One region of the Paraclostridium sp. AKS73 genome, then DNA from elsewhere that is predicted to be linked to it. Evidence: predicted binding sites of a transcription regulator. Region 1 holds the regulator's gene; the other holds the start of a gene.
The links. The regulator HrcA, encoded in region 1, represses chaperone genes, less so after heat shock. The targets are predictions, from matches to a motif close to TTAGCACTCNNNNNNNNNGAGTGCTAA.
Positions count from the first base shown of each region.

Region 2: a site for HrcA is predicted at 2,074-2,100, ahead of LEQ07_RS10980 (co-chaperone GroES). Genes of this name have one in related genera too.

Region 1 is NZ_JAIXHU010000002.1:139,926-145,999, forward strand. It holds gene dnaK (molecular chaperone DnaK) at 1-543, opposite strand, end outside; gene grpE (nucleotide exchange factor GrpE) at 611-1,165, opposite strand; gene hrcA (heat-inducible transcriptional repressor HrcA) at 1,181-2,200, opposite strand; gene hemW (radical SAM family heme chaperone HemW) at 2,303-3,433, opposite strand; gene LEQ07_RS02195 (APC family permease) at 3,625-4,956, opposite strand; gene lepA (translation elongation factor 4) at 5,214-6,074, opposite strand, start outside.
Region 2 is NZ_JAIXHU010000018.1:5,242-11,315, reverse strand. It holds gene LEQ07_RS10990 (DNA-3-methyladenine glycosylase family protein) at 1-454, shown strand, start outside; gene cls (cardiolipin synthase) at 470-1,837, shown strand; gene LEQ07_RS10980 (co-chaperone GroES) at 2,130-2,414, shown strand; gene groL (chaperonin GroEL) at 2,438-4,060, shown strand; gene larB (nickel pincer cofactor biosynthesis protein LarB) at 4,458-5,201, shown strand; gene larC (nickel pincer cofactor biosynthesis protein LarC) at 5,223-5,963, shown strand; partial or broken gene larC (nickel insertion protein) at 5,986-6,074, shown strand, end outside.

The DNA.
Region 1 (6,074 bases):
TAGTACAGACACGTCAAATGTTCCTCCACCTAAGTCAAATACTAATATTTTCTTTTCTTGATCTAATTTATCCATACCGTAAGCAAGTGCAGCAGCAGTTGGCTCATTTATTATTCTCTTAACATCAAGTCCTGCTATTCTACCTGCATCTTTAGTTGCTTGTCTTTGAGCATCTGTAAAGTATGCTGGAACTGTTATAACAGCTTCAGTTACAGGTTGCCCTAAGTAGCTTTCAGCATCTGATTTTAATTTTTGTAATGTTATAGCTGATATTTCTTGTGGACTATAATCTTTTCCATCTATATTAACTTTATAATCAGTTCCCATGTGAGTTTTTATAGATATTATTGTTCTATCTGCATTAGTAACTGCTTGTCTTTTAGCAGGCTCTCCTACTATTCTTTCTCCATCTTTTGTAAATGCAACTACTGATGGTGTAGTTCTCATTCCTTCGCTATTTGCTATTATTTGAGGTTCTCCACCTTCTAATACTGCAACACAAGAGTTTGTTGTTCCTAAGTCAATTCCTATTATTTTTCCCATTTTAATATCCTCCTTAAAAATTTATATGTTAATTGATATTAATTCAATTTTATTTTTTTATTCTATGTTAGCAAGATACTTTAACCATTGATGGTCTTAGCACCTTTGTACTTAATTTATACCCTTTTTGTAAAACCATAACCACTTGGTTTGCTGGTGTTCCATCTACTGGTTCTTGCATAACTGCTAAGTGTAGGTTTGGATCAAATTCTTGACCTTCAGCTTCTATTTCTTCTAGTCCAAATTTTTCAAATGTAGCTTTTAATTGTTTTTGCACCATATCTATGCCTTTATACATGTTATCTTCTTTATCTGTACAAGCATCCATAGCTCTTTCCATGTTATCCATAACAGGTATTAATTCATTTAATATTTTCTCATTAGCAAATACACCCATAGTTTCTTTCTCTTGTTGAGTTCTTCTTCTATAGTTTGCGTACTCTGCTTGAAGTCTTTGAAGAGTATCTGTAAGTTCTTCTATCTTGCTATCTTTTTCATCAGCTTCATCTACTTCTTTAGCTTCAGTAGCCTCTTCTATAGCTTCTTCGATAACTTCTTCTACTTCCTCTGATGAATTATCTTTTATATCTTCTTGTAATTCTTCTTGTATATTGTTTTCCAAAACTTACACCCCTAACTATTTTTTGTTTAGTAGTAGTCCCATGTAATTTAATATAGAGTATACTTTTGAATAATCCATCCTTGTTGGACCTATCAAGCTTATTTTACCTACTACATTTTTATCTATATTGTAAGTTGCAGTTATAATACTACAATCTTGAGCTACCTCACATTCATTATCGCTTCCGATAATTATATTTAGGTTTTCTTTTTGTATTCCTTTAGATTTGAGCATACTAGATATATTTTCTTTCTCCTCTAGCATATTTAGAAATGTTTTAGCTCTAACAACATCACTAAACTCTGGAAAATTGAATATATTAGTTGCTCCGCTTAAGGATATCGCTGTATTATTTTCTTCAAAATCAAAGTTTAGCGCATCAATAAGCTTATCAATAAATAAAGAGTTTTCTGTTATTTCATATTTTATATAGTTTAGAAAATCTTCATCAATTTCAGTTATATTTTTTCCTGAAAGCTTTTTAGTAAGATTATCAGAAATTAAATTAAGTTTAGATTGATCAATCTGTATATTGGTTGATATAATAGTGTTTTTTATTTCACCTTTTTCTGTAACTACTATTAAAACCATACTTTTTTCATCTAATCCAACCAATTGAACATGCTTTATAACTTGAACATTTGATGTATTTTTAGTAACAGCTATAGTTGTATAATTTGTTAACCTAGATATCAACTTAGATGTTTCATGTATCAAATCTTTCATATAGTTCATGTTTTGGTTTATTGACTCTTCTATTAAATGTTTTTCAATATCATTTAATTCACATGTACTCATTAAAGAGTCAACATATAACTTATATCCTTTTTCTGAAGGAATTCTCCCTGAGGAGGTATGAGGTTGAATCAAATATCCTAATTCTTCTAGGTCAGCCATTTCATTTCTTATAGTGGCTGCACTAACTCCTAACTCATACTTTTTAGAAAGAGTTCTAGACCCTACAGCTTCTGCAGTTTCTATATAATCTTTAACAATAGCTTTAAGGATATTTAGTTTTCTTTCATTTAATTCCATGTAATCCAAAGCCTCCTCTTTGTTAGCACTCATTTAATTGGAGTGCTAAAAGATTATATATATTTTATATCACTTTAAATTTACTTTGTCAACACTTTTTGATTAATTTAAAAATTCTATGAACACACTATTAGAAATTTCTCTTCCTTTTTGAGTAAGAGAAATGTTTTTTCCATCGAATCTAACAAGCTCTATTTTTATAAGCTTATCCATAACTTCTTGGTATATATCATAAAAATCTGTATCAAATCTTTCTTTAAATACATCTATATTTATGCCTTCATTCATTCTAAGTCCCATAAATATAAATTCCTCTATCTTATCTTTTTTCGTTAATTCTATTTCTTCACTAACAGGCCTTATATTTTGCATAATACACTTATTGTATTCACATATATCTTCTATATTTGAATATCTAGTATCCCCTATAAATCCTGACGCTCCTGGCCCTAACCCTAAATAGTTGTCACACTTCCAATATATAATATTATGTTTACATTCTAAACCTTCTTTTGAATAATTAGATATTTCATACTGGTTATATCCATGTCTTTTTAAAGTGTCTATTGTATAGTTATACATATTTATATCTGTATCTTCATCTAGTAATTCAAATTCCTTATTTTGATACATATCATATAACTTCGTTCCCTCTTCTAATATAAGTGAATACGCAGATATGTGTGACGGATTTAACTTTATAATTTTATCCAATGTATCTTTCCATTCTTGAGTTTTTTGGTTTGGAAGCGCATACATTAAATCTATATTTATATTTTTAAATCCTATATCCAATGCATCGTAATAGTTTTTCTCAAATTCTTCATATGTATGTATTCTTCCTATAGATTTTAAATGATAATTTTGAGTAGCTTGAAGTCCTATACTCAATCTATTTATACCCATTTTTTTCATAGCTTCAAGCTTTTCTCTATTTATTGTTCCTGGATTACATTCAATAGTTATTTCTGCATCTTTTTTTATATTAAAATTCTCATTTATATTATTAACAAGTTCTTTCAGTTCATCTACAGTTAAAATGCTTGGAGTTCCTCCTCCAAAGAATACTGTATCAAAACACTTGTCCTTAAATTCACCTTTATAAAATTTCATTTCTCTTTCTATATTTATTAGATATTCTTTCTTTTGATTACTATTAATTTTATAAGAGTTAAAATCACAGTAATAACATTTTTGCGCGCAAAACGGCACATGTATATATAGTCCTAACATAATTACTCCTTAATATTTAAATATAATTATATATATTATACCTCAAAACATAACTATTCTAATCTTATTCACCTAAAATTAACATAAAATATTCCTTGATTAAGCTTATACATGTACTAAATAATAATTTCCTTAAGCACAAAAAGAGATAGTAAAATTACTATCTCTTTTTTATCTATTTAAATAATTAATTAATTATTTTTTTGCTTTTTTGACATTACTGAGTAAACTGGTAACCCTATAGCTGTAACTATTAATCCACCAGCAGCTACTAAAGTATTATTCATTAATTGGTTAACTATAACGAATAATCCACCAGCTATTGCTATTAATGGTATTATTGGGTATAAAGGCACTCTGTATGGTCTTTCTAAGTTTGGTTGATCTTTTCTTAACTTCATTACTCCTATGAAAGTTAATACATAGAACACCCATATTATGAATATTGTTAAATCTGTTAATAAGTTGAATTGTCCTGATAATGCATATAAGCAAGCAAGTATTGCCATTAAGAATATTGCATTTGATGGAACTCCACCTTTATTTAACTTACATAATGCTTTACTTCCTGGTAATGTACCTTCACAAGCTAATGCGTAAGATACTCTAGGTCCAGTTAATAAGTATCCATTTAATCCACCGAATACAGATATTAATATACCAACTGTTACTATTTTACCACCCATTGGTCCAAATATTCTTTCTGCAACTAACGATGCTGGAGCACTTACTGTTGCCATTTCACTAGCTGGTACAACCCATAAGTAAGCTAAGTTTATAACTACATAAACAGCCATAACTATTGATAAACCACCAACTATAGCTTTTGGTAAGTCTTTACCTGGGTTTTTCATTTCTCCTGCTATAGAACCAACATTTATCCATCCATCATATGCGAATAATGCTGCTATTAAAACTTGACCTAAAACAGCTCCCATAGATAAGTTTTCACCTATGAATGGAGTTGTTATAGAGTTATCTCCTGATCCATTTATAAATCCGAATACTATTATAACAGCTAATGGTATTAATTTACATATAGTTGCTACAGTTTGTATTGTTCCACCTAATTTAGATCCTACTGTATTTAATACTGCTAAAAATAATATAATTCCTAAGGCTATTGGTAATACAACTGCCATATTAGTTTCACTTTGACCTATTAAAGTAGCTGCTTGTTGAGCAAATATTACACCTAATGCTGCTGCTGTCGCTGGGAAGAATAATACCGCTTGCATCCACCCTGTTAAAAATCCTAATCTGTCTCCATATATCTCTTTGATATATATCATCATGCCACCAGTTTTTGGTATTGCTGCAGATACCTCCGCTGCTGTAAGTCCAGCTGCTATTGTTATAACCCCAGCTATAACCCATGCTAACATACCTAATCCTGGTGCTCCACCTGTTGCTGAATATATAGCTTGAGGTTTAAAGAATACCCCTCCACCTATAACCATACCAACAACTGTAGAAAGCGCTGCGGAAAAACCTAAAGTTTTTTGAAGTCCTTTGTTGCTCATCGTTTTCCTCCTTATATTTTTGCTTTATTAAAATGTCCAATATGAATATTACTACATTTTTTTATAAATAACAATACATTTCGACACTTTTATTTTTTTTTTTACAGCACTTTAAATAAATTTATTTATTTTATAATTTAGGATAACCATTCCCTCTTTATTTCATTAAATTTTAGTTAGTTTTTATACTAAATTTTCTACATTTTCGATCATTTCTACAAAAAAATGAAGGTAAAATTCCCTTCATTTTATAATAATTAGCTATCTAATTTTAATACAGACATAAATGCTTTTTGCGGAACTTCTACTGATCCAATTTGTCTCATACGTTTCTTACCTTCTTTTTGTTTTTCAAGAAGTTTTTTCTTACGTGATATATCTCCACCGTAACACTTAGCAAGAACATCTTTTCTAAGTGCACTTATAGTTTCTCTAGCCATTACCTTATTACCAACTGCAGCTTGTATAGGCACTGGGAATTGGTGTCTAGGTATTTCACCTTTTAATTTTTCACACATTGACTTCCCTCTTGAGTAAGCTTTACTTTCATGAACTATAAAGCTAAGTGCATCAACTTGTTCTTTGTTTATTAATATATCTAATTTTACAAGCTTAGAAGGAACATAATCCTTTAACTCGTAATCTAATGATCCGTATCCTCTTGTTCTAGACTTTAGGGCATCGAAGAAATCATAAACAACTTCATTAAGTGGAAGATCATAGTGAAGCATTACTCTTTTTTCATCTATGTATTCCATATTTATCATATCTCCACGTCTCTCTTGGCAAAGTTCCATAACTGTACCTACATAGTCTTTAGGAACTATTATATCACCTTTTACCATTGGCTCTTCTATCATTTGTATCTCATCACGTTCTGGTAAGTTTGCTGGATTTTGTACCATAACTAACTCCCCATCAGTTTTTGTTACTTTATATATAACAGATGGTGCTGTAGTTATTATGTCTAAATCGAATTCTCTTTCTAATCTCTCCTGGATTATCTCCATATGTAGTAGTCCTAAGAATCCACATCTAAATCCAAATCCTAATGCTGCTGAACTTTCAGCTTCAAATTCAAGAGCTGCATCATTAACTTGTAATTTCTCTAAAGCATC
Region 2 (6,074 bases), on a different contig from region 1:
GTATGGCACTTATATTGGAAAGTTCAATGGAGTAGACTATTACGATTTTCCAACACCAGAACAACTAAGTAAAGCAAGTATAGTCGATATAAGAGCTTGTTCTACGGGGTTTAGAGACAAATATATAAAGGCAACTACAGAAAGAGTTATAAGTGAAAATGAAGATGTATATAACTATGAGAATTTAGGAACAGAAGATTGCAGAAAAAAACTTATGGAATTTAATGGAGTAGGTCCAAAAGTTTGTGATTGTATAGCACTATTTGGTATGCAAAAGTATGATACGTTCCCTGTTGATGTATGGGTAAAAAGAGTTATGCAAGAATTTTATGTAGAAGATGATATGAGTTTGCCTAAAATAAGAAAGTATGCGATAGATAAATTTGAAGATTTATCAGGATTTGCACAACAATATCTATTCTATTATGCTAGAGAGTTGGGAATAGGAAGATAAAAATAAGGAGGATATATGAGTGCTTTAGACATACTAGTCTTAAGTTATGTAGGAATATCTTATCTAGCTAGTATTGTGGTTGCTATAAATATAATACTCGAAAATCGAGATCCAGCTAAGACTATGGCATGGTTACTAATATTTATGGTACTTCCTGGGATTGGGCTAGTTATATATGGGGTGCTAGGCCGAAATATAAGAAAAAGAAAAATATTTAAAACTCAGAAACTAGCTACAGATATAAAAGAAAATAATTTATTTGAAAATTTGAGATCAATAGAAGAGTTGGTAGACCTTGAACAAGAAGCTATAAAGAATAAAGAATTATCAAAATTAGATGATTCTGAAGGGTTAAAAAAGAAAGTTATAAGTTTACTTTTAAATACAGGAAAGTTCCCGTTTACAGCTAACAATAAAGTAGAAATATTTATTGATGGGAATGAAAAGTTTGAAAGACTAATAAAAGATATAGAAGAAGCTAAAGAACATATCCATTTAGAGTACTTCATAATAAAAGATAGTGAAATTGGAAAAAAGATTAAGGATTTGTTGATAAAAAAAGCTCGAGAAGGTCTGAGTATAAAAATTTTATATGATGATGTAGGATGTTGGCGGTTTTGGTTTCATAGAAAATTCTTTAAAGAGATGAAAAAAGAGGGCATAGAAATAGTTCCTTTTTTACCTGCAAAATTCCCTCTAATGGGAGGCAAAATTAACTATAGAAATCATAGAAAGATTGTTATAATCGATGGATGCATAGGATACACAGGTGGTATAAATATAGGTGATGAGTATATGGGTAAAAACAAAAAGTTTGGATATTGGCGTGATACTCATATAAGAATTGAAGGAAGTTCTGTTTATATGCTACAAATGGTATTTTTAATAGACTGGTATTATACAACTCAAAAATCAGTTTTTGATGAAAAATATTTCCCTAAATTAGATTATAAAGGAAATAGCATGATACAGGTGGTAGCAACAGGTCCTGATAGTGATTGGGAGGCTATACACTATGCATATTTTTCAGCTATTTGTAATGCTAAAGAAAGAGTTTATATAGAGACGCCATACTTTATACCAGATGAAAGTTTATTAAGAGCATTAAAGAGTGCAGCATTAAGAGGCGTTGATGTAAGAATTATATTCCCTGGTATAGCTGATCATAAAATAGTACATCAAGCATCATATTCATATTTTGATGATATTTTAAGGTCTGGGGGAAAAGTTTACTTATATAAAAAAGGATTTATACACGCTAAAGTAGTAATTATAGATGATAAGATTGCATCAACAGGTTCTGCAAATATGGACTTAAGAAGTTTTATGTTAAACTTTGAAATTAATGCATTTATGTATGATGAGCAAATAGTAAAAAAATAACTGACGATTTCCATGAGGATTTAACAGACAGTAAAGAAATATATCTTAACGATTTTGAAAAAAGACCTTTAATAAAAAAATGGGTTGAATCAGTAGCGAGATTATTTTCGCCAATTTTATAAATTTATAATATGCGAGGAGATTTGTCGATACGAGTAAAATTTCCTCGCATAAAAATTAAATAAAATTAAATTAAGGGTATTGAAAATAACTTAATATAATATATTATAAAGTTGTTAGCACTCTAAGTTATAGAGTGATAAATACATAAATTTCATTAGGAGGGATAATTATGAAAATAAGACCATTAGCTGACAGAGTAGTAATAAAGAAAGTAGAAGCAGAAGAAAAGACTGCAAGTGGTATAGTTTTACCTGGAACAGCTAAAGAACAACCTCAGATAGCGGAGGTTGTAGAAGTTGGACCTGGTGGAATAGTAGATGGTAAAGAAATTAAAATGGAATTAAATATTGGAGATAAAGTTATATATTCTAAATATGCAGGAACAGAAATTAAGTTAGAAGGACAAGAATATACTATATTAAAACAAAGTGAAATATTAGCGGTAGTTGAATAAGTATAAAGGGAGGATTATGAGATATGGCTAAAGAAATAAAATTCGCACAAGATTCAAGAACAGCTTTAGAGGCTGGTGTAAATAAATTAGCAGATACAGTTAAGGTAACATTAGGACCAAAAGGAAGAAATGTTATATTAGATAAAAAATTTGGGGCTCCGCTTATAACAAATGATGGAGTTACTATAGCAAAAGAGATAGAGTTAGAAGATAGATTTGAAAATATGGGAGCTCAATTAGTTAAAGAAGTTGCAACTAAAACTAATGATGTAGCTGGAGATGGGACTACAACTGCTACAGTTTTAGCTCAAGCTATAATAAGAGAAGGTTTAAAAAATGTAACTGCTGGAGCTAACCCAGTGCTTTTAAGAAAAGGAATTCAAAAAGCTGTAGAATTAGCTGTTGAAGAATTAAAGAAACAATCAAGAACTATAGAAACGAAAGAATCTATATCTCAAGTTGCGTCTATATCTGCAGGAGATGAAGAAGTAGGTAACCTAATAGCAGAAGCTATGGAGATAGTAGGTAAAGATGGAGTTATAACAGTTGAAGAGTCTAAAACTATGCATACAGAGTTAGATGCAGTTGAAGGTATGCAATTTGATAGAGGATTTGTTTCAGCATATATGGTAACAGATGTTGATAAAATGGAAGCTGTTTTAAATGATCCATATATATTAATAACAGATAGAAAAATAAATAATATACAAGATATACTACCAGTGCTTGAGCAAATAGTACAACAAGGTAAAAAATTATTAATAATAGCTGAAGATGTAGAAGGGGAAGCTTTATCTACATTAGTAATAAACAAATTAAAAGGTGTATTTGATGTTGTTGCAGTTAAGGCTCCTGGATTTGGAGATAGAAGAAAAGCTATGTTAGAAGATATAGCTATACTTACTGGAGGAACTGTTATATCTGAAGAGTTAGGTTATGATTTAAAAGATGCTGACATATCTATGTTAGGTAGAGCTAGTTCTGTAAAAATAACTAAAGATAACACTACAATAGTAGATGGATCTGGAGATAAAAAAGCTATAGAAGATAGAGTAAGCCAAATCAAACATCAAGTAGATCAAACTACTTCTGATTTTGATAAAGAAAAATTAATGGAAAGATTAGCTAAACTTGCAGGTGGTGTAGCTGTAATAAAAGTTGGAGCCGCTACAGAAGTTGAGCTTAAAGAAAGAAAATTAAGAATCGAAGATGCATTAAATGCTACAAGAGCAGCTGTTGAAGAAGGTATAGTTGCAGGTGGTGGTACTGCATTAGTTAGTGTAATACCAGTTGTAGATAAATTAATAGAAGAGCTTGAAGGAGAACTTCAAGTAGGAGCTAAGATAATAAGAAGAGCTTTAGAGGAGCCATTAAGACAAATAGCAATTAATGCTGGTCTTGAAGGAGCTGTTATAATACAAAAAGTTGTAAATGAGGATCCTGAAATAGGATTTGACGCATTAAATGAAAAATATGTGAACATGGTTGACGTTGGTATAGTTGACCCAACTAAGGTTACTAGAACTGCATTACAAAATGCAGCATCTATAGCAGGTGTATTCTTAACTACGGAAGCAGCTGTTGCAGACCTTCCTGAAAGTGATCCAGTACCAGGAATGGGTGGAGGAATGCCTCCAATGATGTAGATTAGTAAAGCTTGAACATACTTGGCGAAGTGTTGATGATATTGCTTCATGCACTAAAGACTTGGAGAACGCGGTCTTTAACGTTTATTCAGCAAATATCATCAACACTTAGCTTTTAGAAAAGTTCAATACTTTATTGAGGTGTGATAGGAATTAAGGATAGTTGCTTCATGCACTAAAGACTTGGAGAACGCGGTCTTTAACGTTTATTCAGCAAATATCATCAACACTTCGCTTTTAGAAAAGTTCAACACTTTACTGAGGTTAAGAGAAATAGAAATAGGAAGGGATTGTATCTAAATGATATAATCCCTTTTTTACGTGTTTTATCAGCTGGAAAAGGTATGCTTAGTGTGTTAAAATTAATATTAACAACTTAGAATAGTGGGGGGTACTTATGGATATTAGAGGTTTATTAGAGCAAGTTAAAAATAATGATATAGATATAGATATAGCTATGGAGAAGCTTAAAGATTTACCTTATGAAGATATTGGATATGCAAATATCGATCACCATAGACAAATAAGAAATGGGTATCCGGAAGTTATTTACTGTGAAGGTAAAAGCGATGAACATATATTAGGAATTATAAAAAAGATGAGCGAAAAAGGTTCAAACATATTAGGAACTAGATGTAGAAAAGAAACATATGAAAAGATTAAATCTTTATATCCACATTGCGAATATGAAGATTTATCTAGAGTATTAAAGATTAAAAATAAACCTATAGATAATATAGGAAAAGGAAAGATTGTAGTTGTTACAGGTGGGACATCTGATATTCCGGTTGCAGATGAAGCATATTATACTGCCACTTTTTTAGGTAATGATGTTGAGAGAGTTTATGATGTAGGAGTTGCAGGCATACATAGATTACTAAATAAAATGAATATAATTAGAGACGCTAGAGTATTAATAGTTGTAGCTGGGATGGAAGGCGCTTTACCAAGTGTGGTTGGAGGTTTAGTAGATGTTCCTGTTATAGCGGTACCTACATCAGTTGGATATGGTGCTAATTTTAATGGTCTTTCAGCTTTATTAACGATGCTAAATAGTTGTGCATCAGGAATATCTGTAGTTAACATCGATAATGGATTTGGGGCTGGATATCTAGCAGCTACAATAAATAAATTAGACTAAAATATGAAAGAAGGTATTCGAATGGAAGAGAGAATTTTGTATTTTGACATAGTGAATGGTATATCTGGAGATATGACTATTGCGAGTTTATTAAACTTAGGGGTACCTAAAGAAATTTTTTTAGAGGAATTAAAGAAATTAAATTTAAATGATGAATTTAGTATAGAAATAGATTCTAAAAATGAAAGTGGTATAGTTGGAACAAAGGTTAATGTAATAGCTAAAGAATCTAATGCACACAGACATTTAGTAGATGTTTTTGATATTATTGATAAATCTAATTTAAACGATAGAATAAAAGATAGAGCTAAAAAGATATTTATGACGGTAGGAGAAGCAGAAGCTAAAGTTCATGGTACAACTATAGATAAAATTCATTTTCATGAGGTTGGAGCTATAGATTCTATTGTAGATATTGTTGGATGTTCTATATTAATAGATTTACTAAACATAGATAAAGTGTACTCTAGCTGTGTTCCAGTTGGGTCTGGATTTGTGAAATGTGATCATGGGATTATGCCAGTGCCAGCACCTGCAACTATTGAAATATTAAGAGGAGTACCAGTTAAACTAAATAGTGTAGAAGGAGAGTGTACTACACCGACGGGGGCAGCTATAATAAAAACATTATGTAGCGAGTTTATAGATAAATTAGAATTTGAAGTTAATCAAATTGGATATGGGATAGGACATAAAAAATTTGAAATACCAAATATGTTAAGAACTATAGTAGGTATAAAAAAAAGAAGAAGTAATATATGAAATAAATTGTAATATAGATGATATGTCGTCAGAGATATTTTCATATGTATATGATAAGGTCATAGAAGAAGGAGCACTTGATATATACACTGAAAGTATACATATGAAAAA